4 regions of the Aneurinibacillus sp. XH2 genome follow, and region 2 is predicted to be linked to each of the others. Evidence: riboswitches for the same ligand, from Rfam matches in the RefSeq annotation. Region 2 holds a riboswitch; each other region holds the start of a gene.

The links. A riboswitch is a leader RNA that binds a small molecule or an ion and turns the genes downstream of it on or off. The one in region 2 is predicted to bind S-adenosylmethionine.
Region 1: linked by a shared signal. The riboswitch ahead of ACH33_RS09735 (alpha/beta hydrolase) and the one ahead of ACH33_RS05210 (homocysteine synthase) in region 2 are both predicted to bind S-adenosylmethionine.
Region 3: linked by a shared signal. The riboswitch ahead of ACH33_RS14480 (methionine ABC transporter ATP-binding protein) and the one ahead of ACH33_RS05210 (homocysteine synthase) in region 2 are both predicted to bind S-adenosylmethionine.
Region 4: linked by a shared signal. The riboswitch ahead of metX (homoserine O-acetyltransferase MetX) and the one ahead of ACH33_RS05210 (homocysteine synthase) in region 2 are both predicted to bind S-adenosylmethionine.

What each region holds. Positions count from the first base shown of each region.
Region 1 covers NZ_CP014140.1:1,952,488-1,955,605, reverse strand. The annotation lists gene ACH33_RS19255 (phospholipase A2 family protein) at 1-385, shown strand, start outside; gene ACH33_RS09740 (hypothetical protein) at 502-792, shown strand; gene ACH33_RS09735 (alpha/beta hydrolase) at 899-1,723, opposite strand; SAM riboswitch class I at 1,793-1,900, opposite strand; gene lexA (transcriptional repressor LexA) at 2,076-2,699, opposite strand; gene yneA (cell division suppressor protein YneA) at 2,927-3,118, shown strand, end outside.
Region 2 covers NZ_CP014140.1:1,070,613-1,073,730, forward strand. The annotation lists gene comER (late competence protein ComER) at 1-428, opposite strand, end outside; gene ACH33_RS05200 (DUF2533 family protein) at 529-777, opposite strand; gene ACH33_RS05205 (helix-hairpin-helix domain-containing protein) at 877-1,572, shown strand; SAM riboswitch class I at 1,661-1,765, shown strand; gene ACH33_RS05210 (homocysteine synthase) at 1,870-3,118, shown strand, end outside.
Region 3 covers NZ_CP014140.1:2,920,936-2,924,053, reverse strand. The annotation lists gene ACH33_RS14495 (PaaI family thioesterase) at 1-100, shown strand, start outside; gene ACH33_RS14490 (PaaI family thioesterase) at 142-531, shown strand; gene ACH33_RS14485 (thioesterase family protein) at 597-1,004, shown strand; SAM riboswitch class I at 1,316-1,426, shown strand; gene ACH33_RS14480 (methionine ABC transporter ATP-binding protein) at 1,528-2,292, shown strand; gene ACH33_RS14475 (methionine ABC transporter permease) at 2,285-2,947, shown strand; gene ACH33_RS14470 (MetQ/NlpA family ABC transporter substrate-binding protein) at 2,961-3,118, shown strand, end outside.
Region 4 covers NZ_CP014140.1:777,190-780,307, forward strand. The annotation lists gene ACH33_RS03790 (aspartate kinase) at 1-876, shown strand, start outside; gene ACH33_RS03795 (biotin transporter BioY) at 978-1,550, opposite strand; SAM riboswitch class I at 1,706-1,817, shown strand; gene metX (homoserine O-acetyltransferase MetX) at 1,930-3,036, shown strand.

The sequences.
Region 1 (3,118 bases), 880 kb from region 2:
AACTACTGGTTATAAAGTTATTGACAACCAAGTTAGTATTGTATATAACAAACAACATACTGAAAATGAGTTTCAAGAAATCCAAGAAATAATGAACGAAAAAATTAATCAAATTGATAGTCTTGATAATAAAACAGAATTAATGGATCTTCCATGTATTTATGGAAATTATTGCGGTCCTAAGTGTGGGTCTGGAACACCAATTAGTCCTGTTGACTGGTGCTGTAAGCATCACGATGATTGTTATGGGAATAATGGTTATTTTAATTGTGAATGCGATAGAAAGTTAATTCATTGTTTAGCACCTTACGTATATGAAGGAAGCGAATGGGCAATTATTATAAATGCTTATTTCCTTAAGCAGTATGAATATAATTGTACTTAAAAAGGTAATTAGAATCATTACAGAAGTAGTGTATTAAACACTACTTCTTTTTTTTGGATAAAATTCCTTGAATTATAATATATAATAAATTTAAATCTAATGATTGAGGTGTTGTTATGAATCAAATTAAATCTCCATGTAATATTGTAGGTTTGGTTTCTTTTTTGTTTTTAGTTTTTTCCATAATAGCCTTTTTTAGTGGTTTTCGCTTATTTGGATCTGAATGGGTGTTGTTTTATGGAAGTAATATAATAGGTTTACTAATTGGAATATCTGCCTTTTTCTTTGAAAAAAATAAACAAATGAACTATTTAAGTAAGTTAGGACTTTGGGGTAATTTAGCCATGGCTATTTTGTTTTTTCCGCCTTTTTACTTTATTTGGGGCACTATTCTTTTTGGTCCTTAAAGTTTTTGATATAGTCAATAATTTGGGGTCCCACCACATCGCCACCAAGCTAGTGAAAAGGAAAAGTTGAGAATCGAAAAACTTGATCATTTTTCCTTCCCAACTATCATATGATCCAGTCGCTCCAATTCTTTTTCCGGGTTTCAAGCTGCTGTAGCCAAGAGCAGGTATGAGCAAAAAGCAATTCGGAGGCAGAAATGGTAGAGAACGTATGATCAGCCCCTTCAAGCGTGATCGCACGACATTCCCCTGTAATCTGCTGCCGCAATACGCCTTCATACAAATAGCAGGCGTCAACCGGAATGACTTCGTCGCGTGTCCCGTGCAAAATAAGTGCATCATCAAGAAAACCAGCGCCAGATACAAGCGGTTGTGCTTCTGCAAGTGAAATGAAGAATTCTTTTTTAAGACGGTAGCCACTGTATTCCGTTTCGCCGTTTCGCATTGCTTCTTCATATGCATCGTTGCCGATGATGCGGGTAATATCCGCGAACGGATGGGCTACCGGTGCCCAAAGAATCAGCGCATTTACCCGCGTATCTCGTTCTGCAGTCAAGCGGGCAATGGCACCGCCCAAACTATGGCCGAGCAAGAACACACGTGTTTTATCAATACAATCGATGCTTAGTACATAATCAAGTACATAACGCGTTTGCTCAATAAAACTATCGATGCCGTAAGAACCGTATTCGCCATTGCTTTCTCCGCATCCAGCATAATCGAAGCGCAGAACAAAATAGCCTTCCGCTGCCAGTCTGCGCGCCGCTTTAACAAATAAGCGGTTAACCCCAATCCGATTACCGACAAATCCATGGCAGATAATAATTACAGGCCAGCATTTCTCCTTTTGTTTCCTTTTTTCTGCGCATGGATAATGCACACTGGCGACAAGTTCAAGACTTTGATACACGATGGTAATACTGCGTTCCATATTATTTCCTCCTTCAATAAATAAAAAGCTTTCTTCTGAAGAGAAGAAAGGAGGAGAAGAAAAGATCCTTTCTTATCTTTCAGAACAAAATGTCCTGTAGGATGTAGCACCTTGCGAATGCATCCGCCGGTTGCTGGGTTTCATTGGGCCTAATCCCTCCACCACTCTTGATAAGAACAAGAAAACCAAGTATAAAGATGTGATATATTACCTTAAAGTATAGCTACAGATGCTATTGACGTCAATAAAAACTTAAATTCAAACCTGTATAGTTGGTATTATTTCTTTTGCCAAAAACACGCATAACTAAAGAAAGCAGCCTTTAAAGGCTGCTTTCTTTAGTTCTCTAGATTTAATGAATGTTGCGGTATACCCCGATTACTTTGCCAAGAATGGTAACTGCAGGAAGCAAAATCGGCTCCATCGTCGGATTCTCTGGCTGCAAGCGAATGTGATTTTTTTCTTTGAAAAAACGTTTAACGGTTGCCTCATTTTCTTCTGTCATCGCCACGACAATGTCCCCATTGTTGGCGGTTTGTTGTTGGCGAACAATGACGTAATCCCCGTCTAAAATACCGGCATCAATCATGCTCTCTCCTTGCACACGCAGCATATAGACCGTATCATTTCCAACCATGTTTTCCGGCAACACGAAGTATTCCTCAATGTTTTCCACCGCTGTAATCGGCATACCGGCCGTAACTTTCCCCAATACGGGAATCGTTACAGTCTTAACGGACGCGTCTGTAGCTTCATTGCGCTCCCCGTCTAAAATTTCGATAGCGCGCGGCTTTGTCGGATCGCGGCGAATCAGTCCTTTTTTCTCCAAGCGTGCCAAGTGTCCATGAACCGTAGAGCTGGAAGCGAGGCCCACGGCTTCACCGATCTCACGTACGGACGGCGGATAGCCTTTTTCCCTGACTTCTTTCTTTATGTAATCAAGGATGGCAAGTTGACGGCTGGACAGCTTTTTCATACTAACACCCCATTCTTTCTATGAAATCTTCCTTGTTCTTAATTATATCAACATTTGTTCTAGTATACAAACATAAGTTCTAATCTTTGTTGACAAGAACGCTTGTTCTGATTAATATATTGATATACAACTAAGAACAAATGTTCTTTTTCATTCAGTTCTATTATACATAGACAAGCATAAACTCTCAATAACGAAAGCGAAAACAATAGAAGGGGGATAGTACGATGAAGATGAACAAGAAATCATTACTTATCGGAATTATTATCGGTATGGGTATCCTCGGCATGGCAAATCTTGTGTTTGCATCTATTGGCGGAAACGATAAGCCAGCGAACCCACTTGGTGTTGAGGTGATAGTAGAAGCTGGCGATACGCTCTGGTCGATCGCTGATCGTTATAATGAGAAGGCTGGCATG
Region 2 (3,118 bases):
AGCAAGGTACGATCAGTCTGGGTTAAACGGGCACCGAACGTAATGAGTGAAGCACCGCTGAGCGCTGTATTCGTAATACTGGGAATGACACGGGCCACTTTGCAAGGAATATATGCTTCTAATTGTTGCACACCGACGGAACTTGTGATAGATAGAACAAGTTTATCGGGCGTCAAATGTTCGCCAATTTCGTCGAGTACCGTCCGATATTCCAGGGGCTTGGTGCACAGAAATAGAATGTCTGCTTTTTGGGCCACATTTATGTTAGTGCTAGCCTTGATGTCCGGGTGTTTTGCCGTGAGCGCATGTAGTTTTTCCGGTGTCCGATTGGCAACAGAGATTTGGGCGGGCAGAACAGCACCAGATTCGATAAAGGCTTCAATGAGGATTGTTCCCATACTTCCCGTTCCGATAAAGCCGATATGCATCTAAATCCCCCCGGCGATTATAATTATTTAATAAGTATGAGGGGAAAGAAAGATTTAGTACACATATTTTTCTAATTATGCTAAGATAGAGATGTGGTAATTATTTACAAATATTTTGTACCATTTCTTCCGTCACAAGTTTGCGCGGCGGAAGATGGTAACGTTGCGCAAGTTGATTAATTTGTTGTGTGATGTTATTAATCTCTTCCACGCTGATTTTTTCTCCGTTCTTGCATTGCTCTACCGCTTTTTCAATCCACATTTCCCGCACCGCATCCAGTTTGCGGTAGAGCGTAATATACTCAGCTTGCCTTGCGGAGTGGGCTGAAATTGCGTGATGAACACCCATTGTTTGCAATCCTCCTTTTTTAAGTGGCGATTTTCTGAATGTTTATATAAAAAGTATAGGCAAAAAGTTAGAAAACTACAAGTAAGGGAGAGAGATGCGGTGAAAAGCTGGTTTGTAGAAAAGAAAAAATGGATCAGTATTAGTATATGTCTTTTTATTTTGGGCAGTAGTATTTATTTTTATAATTACACTCAGGAGGAAACAGAAGCAAAAACGCTTCCGTTTTCTGAGCAACAAGCGGTTACGGGCTCCTCCGTTTTCACTGCCGGGGAGAACGATCAAACGGGAGATCCCATAGAAAAAGAGGAAAGCGCGCGCTCTCCTGCGCCATCCGTTCAGGCGACTGTCGTCGTTGATGTGAAGGGCGCGGTAGCGAAGCCAGGGGTATATACGTTACCGGCTGAGGCACGTGTGTATCAGGCCATCGGGATGGCGGGCGGATTGCTTCCGGAAGCGGATGCAAAGCAAGTCAACGGAGCGCAGCGGCTTGTTGACGGCATGCTCTTATATATTCCGATAAAAGGAGAAGAGGCTCTAATCGGTACAACGGGTCTGGCATCAGCAGGAACAGCTTCTGCGCCGGGCGCACCCGGGCAGGAGGAGAAAATTAATATTAATACAGCTACATTAGAGCAACTACAAACCATTCCTGGTATTGGGCCTGGAAAAGCAGCAGCTATTATTCAATACAGGGAAGAAAATGGCCTGTTCAGAACGGTAGAGGATTTAACAAAGGTAGCAGGAATTGGTCCGAAAACATTGGAGAAAATGCGCGCCAAAATTTCTGTACAATAAAAATCTTCAAATTAAGTTGACAGGTAGGAATAGTAAGGCTATAATAAAACCAGAATCAGCTCAAGCGAGAAAATTTTATATAAGACATCTCTTATCAAGAGCGGCGGAGGGACTGGCCCGATGAAGCCCGGCAACCGGCACGTATGTGCAAGGTGCTAATTCCAGCAAAGCAGCATGCTTTGGAAGATGAGAGCGATGATACATACCTGCGTAGAATCCTCTTCTTCCAAAGAAGAGGATTTTTCTTTTGGTTGGCATCGCCGAAAACAAAGAATGATGACAGGGAGGAAAAAGAGAATGGCAGAAGAACGCAAATTCAATTTCGAGACGGTATGCTTGCACGGAGGACAGGAAGTGGACCCGACGACGCTTTCGCGCGCGGTGCCAATTTATCAAACAACTTCTTATGTATTTAAAGACACGGAGCATGCAGCCAATTTGTTCGCATTGAAAGAATTCGGTAACATTTATACGCGCATTATGAACCCGACGCAGGATACGTTTGAGAAGCGGATTGCGGAACTTGAAGGCGGTGTGGGTGCGCTTGCGGTCGCTTCCGGTCAGGCGGCAATTACGTTCTCTATTTTAAACATCGCGCATGCGGGGGATGAAATTATCGCTTCCAGCAATCTATATGGCGGAACATACAACCTGTTCGCGCATACGTTTCCGAAGTTCGGCATAACGGTGAAATTCTTTGATCCGGAAGATAAGGATGCTATTCGTGCCGCGATCACGCACAAGACAAAAGCGCTTTATGCGGAAACGATCGGAAATCCACGCGCAGATATAGTTGATTTGGAAACATTAGCGGGCATCGCGCATGAGAACGGAATTCCATTTATTGTAGATAACACGTTTGCCACTCCGTATCTTTGCCGTCCGATTGAATTTGGCGCTGACATTGTTGTTCATTCTGCTACAAAGTTTATCGGTGGTCATGGTACCTCAATTGGAGGCGTGATTGTCGACTCCGGTAACTTTGACTGGAACAATGGCAAGTTCCCAGGGTTAACTGAGCCAGATCCGAGCTATCACGGTGTAGTATACACGGAAGCAGTCGGCAATCTTGCCTACATTATCAAAGCGCGCGTACAATTGCTGCGCGACTTTGGGGCAGCGATATCTCCGTTCAACTCTTGGTTATTCCTGCAAGGGTTGGAGACGCTTCATTTACGCATGGAGCGTCATGTGGAAAATACAAAAAAAGTAGCGGAATATTTGCAAGAAAACGAACTTGTTTCCTGGGTGAATTATGCAGGGCTTGAGAGCAGTCCTTATTATGAGCGCGCAAAGAAGTATTTGCCAAAAGGACCGGGTTCCATTTTCACGTTCGGCATTAAAGGTGGGCTGGAAGAAGGCAAACGCTTTATTAACAGCCTGAAGCTTCTTTCCCACTTGGCGAATGTTGGCGATGCCAAAACGCTTGTTATCCACCCTGCAAGTACGACGCATCAGCAGCTAACGGAAGAACAACAGCGCAGTGCGGGTGTTACGCCGGATATGATTCGTCTCTCTATCGGTATTGAAGCGGTAGATGATATTA
Region 3 (3,118 bases), 1.8 Mb from region 2:
ACACGACGGCGAAAGCATCGCTCTGCTTGACGCGGTCGCTTACCGCAAGAGTGGGTTTTTTCTTGAGGAAATCGGACAGAACGCAGCTAATGAAGAGTAACAGGACGCGTTGGCAGCGCTGGATTGGCAGGAGAGACTACCATGAAATCAAACAATCGTTTTAACCAATATCTTGGTATTGAAATCGAGCACCAGGACGAAAATAGCTGCACGGCAGTGCTTCATATTCGCCCGGAATTGTACAATAGTATCGATGGAGTGGTGCATGGCGGAGTGACAAGCACGCTTGCTGATGTGGTCATGGGGCACGCGGCCGCGCCTCATGTTAACGGTGTGCAGCAGTGCGTAACATTGGAGAGCAAAATCAACTATTTGGCGCCTGCTAGGGGAAATAAGCTGATCGCACAATCTAGGGTAATCAAGCGCGGAGGCCGTACTATTATCATGCAAGCGGAAGTGCGCACGGACGATGGGGAGCTGGTTGCCGTCGCGCTTGGCACATATGCCCGTGTAAAGACAACTCCACAGTGATGTGGAGTTGTCTTTACATTCGTATAAGAAAGTATATGTTGCTTTATAAGGAAGGAGAAGAACGGGTGAAAGGATTACAACCGGGAGAGACAGAGACGTTGGAAATTGTCGTGCAGGACGATATGCGTCCTACGTTTGACGGCAACGTGGTTCACGATGTAATGTCGACCGTGACTATGATTTATTATATGGAAAAAGTCGGACGCCATGTTATTTTGCCTTACCTTGAAGAGGGGGAGGAAGGAGCCGGATACGAAATTCAGGTTAAGCACATTGGGCCTGCGGTGGTGGGGCAACGGGTAAAATTTACAGCCTTATGTACGGAAGTTACTCCGAAGCGAGTCGTTTGTGAAGTGACCGCGGAAACATCAGAAAATATTGTTGGTACCGGAATTTTTACACAGGCGATTTTTAAAAAAGAAAAAATGGAGGCACGTATCACGGAGTTACGGCAAACCATTGCACAAAAATAATGAAACAGGAAGACCGTGGAATTTTCAATCGCGGTCTTTTTTATCGGATCATTAACAACCTTATCAAAACAAATATTGCTACTATTCGATATAGTATTAAGAATTAAATGTAAATTTATTGACCGCGAAAATATACAGCTACTATAATCAATATAAATATGGTGTTATCTGCATATACAATGATAAACTGTGATGGTTTTTATATGTCTCAGCAATGTAGGAGAAAATTAAAAAATCTATAATTCCTAGTTGACATTATGGTTTAATGTGTTAGAATAAAATCAACAAATTGAAAAGGCAAATGATTAGGACTCTTATCCAGAGAGGTGGAGGGACTGGCCCAGTGAAGCCTCGGCAACCATCAAAGAAACTCTTTGACACGGTGCCAATTCCAGCAGCGCTCGCGCGCTGAAAGATGAGAGGTCCGGCAAACTTGTGATGAGTGTACGCCGACCTCTTGCAGCGCAGGAGGTCGTTTTTATTTCCCCTTGTGCAATCTAGGAGGAATAAAGGAGTGAGGAGTATGATTAAATTACAGAGTATTAGTAAAAGTTATACCACACCGAACGGGACATTTCAGGCAGTAGCTCCAACGTCGCTGCATGTGGAGCCAGGGGATGTGTACGGTATTATCGGGTTCAGCGGTGCTGGTAAGTCAACTTTGCTTAGACTGGTTAATTTGCTGGAGCGACCGGACGAGGGAAAGGTATATGTGGATGGTCAGGAGTTAACCGGTCTATCAAATCGAGAGCTGCGCAAAGCGCGCCAGTCCATCGGCATGATTTTTCAGCATTTTAATCTGTTGAATAATCGGACGGTGGCGGACAATGTGGCGTTTCCGCTAGAAATAGCCGGTCTTCCAAAAGAAGAGAGAAAAAAAAGAGTACAGGAGTGCTTGGAGATTGTAGGGCTGGCCGAGAAGGTGGACAGCTATCCTGCCAAGTTGAGCGGGGGACAAAAGCAGAGGGTCGCTATCGCCCGGGCGTTGGCCAGCCGGCCGAAAGTGCTGCTATGTGATGAGCCTACCTCAGCGCTTGATCCGCAGACGACGCGTACCATTTTATCTTTTCTTAAAGAAATCAACCAAAAGCTAGGCGTAACGATTCTCATCGTCACGCATGAAATGAGTGTAGTGAAAGAGATTTGCAACAAAGTAGCAGTCATGGAAAGAGGTCATCTCGTCGAAAAACTTTCGCTTTCTGAACGGGAAGTAAAGCCGAAAACTGAAATCGCCCAGCTATTATTCGAAGAGGAAACAGGCAAGGAGAGAGGGATAGCCAATGTTTGATAATGTGATTGCTTTATTGCCGGAAATTGGGGTTTCTATCGTAGAAACTTCTATTATGGTCGGCATTTCAATAGGCTCAGCGCTTTTGCTTGGCATGCCGCTGGGGGTTCTGCTTTTTCTGACAGGTAAAGGACAATTGCTGGAAAGCCCCATTTTATTTCGAATTTTAAGTTCGCTCGTTAACATTGTCCGATCGTTTCCCTTTCTTATTTTGCTCGTGGCATTGATTCCGTTGACGCGAACATTGGTCGGAACGACGATCGGTCCGGTGGCTGCGGCTGTTCCGTTGTCGATTGCAGCCATTCCATACTTTGCACGTCTGGTGGAGCAATCGCTTCGTGAAGTTTCGAGAGGAGTTATTGAAGCCGCGGTGGCAATGGGGGCGTCTACATATCAGATTGTTTGGAAAGTGTTATTGACAGAAGCGCGCGCTGGGCTTACGCTCGGACTCACAGTATTGATTGTCAGTTTTCTTTCCTATTCTGCGATGGCCGGCGTTGTCGGAGGCGGAGGGATCGGGGATTTAGCGATTCGCTTCGGCTACTACCGATTCCAGACGGATGTTATGATTGTGACCGTGCTTTTATTGGTGGTGCTTGTACAAGTCATTCAATTTGCGGGCAATCGTCTTGCACATTATCTTGATAAACGTTAAGGGAGAGATCTTTGTGAAACAAAAACCGTTTATTCTTATTGCATTAATTTCATTAATAGTAATCTTTTTGACAGCTTGCGGAGGACAAGAGAGCGAAACGGCAACAGGAAAAACGCAGGGGAACAGTAAAGAACTGGTTATTGGTGCGACGGCGGGGCCGTATAGTGATCA
Region 4 (3,118 bases), 290 kb from region 2:
ATTCAGCAGGCGCTTGGGCAGGGTAAAGTCGTTATCGTTGCCGGGTTTCAGGGCATTTCTGAGAGCGGACAGATCACCACGCTCGGACGCGGTGGTTCGGATACGACAGCGGTAGCGCTTGCAGCTGTGCTGAAAGCGGATAGGTGCGAAATTTACACGGATGTTGACGGAGTGTATACCGCAGACCCGCGCATTGTGTCTTCCGCTCGTAAATTGGCCCGCATTTCTTATGATGAAATGTTGGAGTTGGCAACGCTTGGTGCGGGGGTGCTTCATCCGAGGGCGGTGGAATGTGCAAAGCAGCATCAAGTGTGCCTTACTGTACGTTCAAGCTTTAGTGAAGAGGAAGGAACCATTATCGAGGAGGAAGCAGATATGGAACAAGGGCTTGTCATTAGCGGAGTTGCTTACGATAAAAATGTAGCTAAAATAACTGTAGTCGATATGCCGGCAAAGGTAGATACGCTGTCAAACTTGTTTGCAGTACTGGCAGCTGAACATGTTAATGTTGATATCATTGTCCAAAGTTCGTATGAAGCGGAGACCACAAATGTCTCGTTTTCCGTAAGCGGAGATGAAGTTAAGAAAACGTTAGATGTATTGCATAAGCAACGGGATACGTTGCAGTTCGGTTATGTGGTGGCAGAAAAGGAACTGGCTAAAGTATCGATTGTAGGCGCTGGCATGATTACGAATCCAGGGGTAGCAGCGAGAATGTTTACATGCCTTGCTGAAGCCGGAGTAGAGGTTAAAATGGTTTCGACTTCTGAAATTAAGGTCTCATGCGTAGTACCGCTCGAAGACATGGAAAAAGCAGTGCGCAATCTGCATACTGTGTTTGGCTTGGATACGAAGGAAAAAGCTGTTGTTTATTAAGTGTTTGCTGGTGGCTGGTCAGTGAATCAGCAAGTGAATGTTGTGCAGCAATCGCTGCAATAAGAAAAGCTCGCGGGCGCACCCGCGAGCTTTTTACACGTTTAGGCGACAATTTTTTCGTTGTTTAGCGAATTTGGAAGCAGTCCTGCGAGCGCAAGGCGCCGGCGAACTTGAATACCGATGTAAGAAGCAAGGATGATTTTGATTAAGTCAGGCAGAATGAATGTTATGTCTATCCCGATTGCTTTATCCCATGTCATGCTGCCCACTAATTTAAGTTGTATAACGCCTGCAACGTGGATAATGGCAAGGCCTACTATATTTACAATGAACGCTTTCATGAAAGTTAGCTTTCCACGGTCTATCATTGTCCCCATAACAAAGGCGGAAACGATATAGCCGATGAGATACCCGCCGGTTGGTCCGACTAGAACGGGAAGACCTGCGTTAAATTTAGCGAAAACCGGTACGCCGATGGCTCCAACCAAAATATAAAGCAGAATAGCTAATGTACCGTACCGTCGCCCCAGAATCACCACAGTCAACGCGACGGCGAAATTTTGCATTGTAAACGGCACCGGCGGCAAGAAGGTAATTGAAATTTGGGCGCATACGGCGATAATTGCGCAAAATAAAGCCGAAAGAATCATCATTTTTAAACTTGTTTTTCCCATCTGTGCTCTCCTTAAATATGAGATAATTTGTTAACATTTTTTATAAATAAGTTTACAAATTTGATTAAGATGTTGTCAATATTGACATTAGTCAGTAAAAATCTTAGTATTGAACTAACCTAACCTAAAATTAAAGATGGAATCATACGAAAGTGCTCTTATCAAGAGAGGTGGAGGGACTGGCCCGATGAAACCCGGCAACCCCGCATATGCTTGCGGACAAGGTGCTAATTCCAGCAGAGCGGTATGCGCTCTGAAAGATAAGGGGAGGTAATATGCGACACAAGCGCCTCTTCCTTATTGGAAGTGGCGTTTTTTATATGATAGACAAATGCGACGCTTGAAAAAACAGAGGAAGAGAAGAAAGGAGTGAAGGCGCATGCAGCAAAAGATGGTGATTGACGAGATTACGCTGGAGTGTGGAGAAACGTTAAAACAGGTGGAAATCGCGTATGAAGCGTGCGGAATATTAAATAAGGATAAAACGAATGCTATTCTTGTATGCCACGCGCTGACCGGAGATGCGCGCGCCGTTGGAGACGAGAAAACACCGGGATGGTGGGAAGGCTTAATCGGCCCTGGGCGCTATATCGATACGAATCAATATTTCGTCGTCACCTCTAACGTGCTGGGCGGATGTGCAGGGACGACCGGCCCAGCTTCTGTGAACCCGGAGACGGGACAGCCGTATGGCGCTGATTTTCCGGTTGTAACGATACGAGATATGGTGAAGCTTCAGTATTTAATGGTACGAAAACTGGGTATCAATAAACTGCTAGCAATTATCGGTGGCTCAATGGGGGGGATGCAAGTATATGAATGGGCGGTCATGTATCCAGAGATGGCCCATTTGATTATTCCCATTGCGACCTCCACACGGCTGTCCGCTGTTGCTATCGCTTATAACGATGTAGGACGGCAAGCGATCCTTTGCGATCCGGAATGGAAAAACGGAAATTATTACCCTGGAAAAGGTCCTGTGAACGGTTTATCCATCGCGCGAATGCTTGGTATGATTACGTACCGCACCGCAGAATTGTTTGAATACCGTTTCGGTCGACGTTTAAAAGATGAGCGCGATGTTACCCATTTTGATTCGACATTTAATATTGAAAGCTACCTGCGCTATCAAGGACAAAAACTGGTTAACCGCTTTGATGCGAATAGTTATCTTTACCTGTTGAAAGCGATGGATTCGCATGATATCGGCCGCGGGCGGGGGGGCATTGAGGCGGCCCTTGAACGGATTCAGGCCCGCGTATTGTCAATCGCTATCTCTAACGATTTGCTGTATCCGGCCGATCATCAGGAAGAAGTGGTGAAAATGCTTCGTGCGGCCGGAAAAGAAGTGGAATATCATTTCGTCGAATCTATATACGGACATGATGGGTTTCTTGTCGAATTTGTGAAGATCGGGCCGCTTGTAGAACAATTTATTGAAAAATATTATTCCAGCACTTTTACACAGTCTGCCGCGCCCCGATAAATGCGGAGTGGTTATCGGGTAATTTCGACAATTTGTCTACCGCTTTCCTTGACGGTACCCCCTACTAGGAGTAAAATGAATT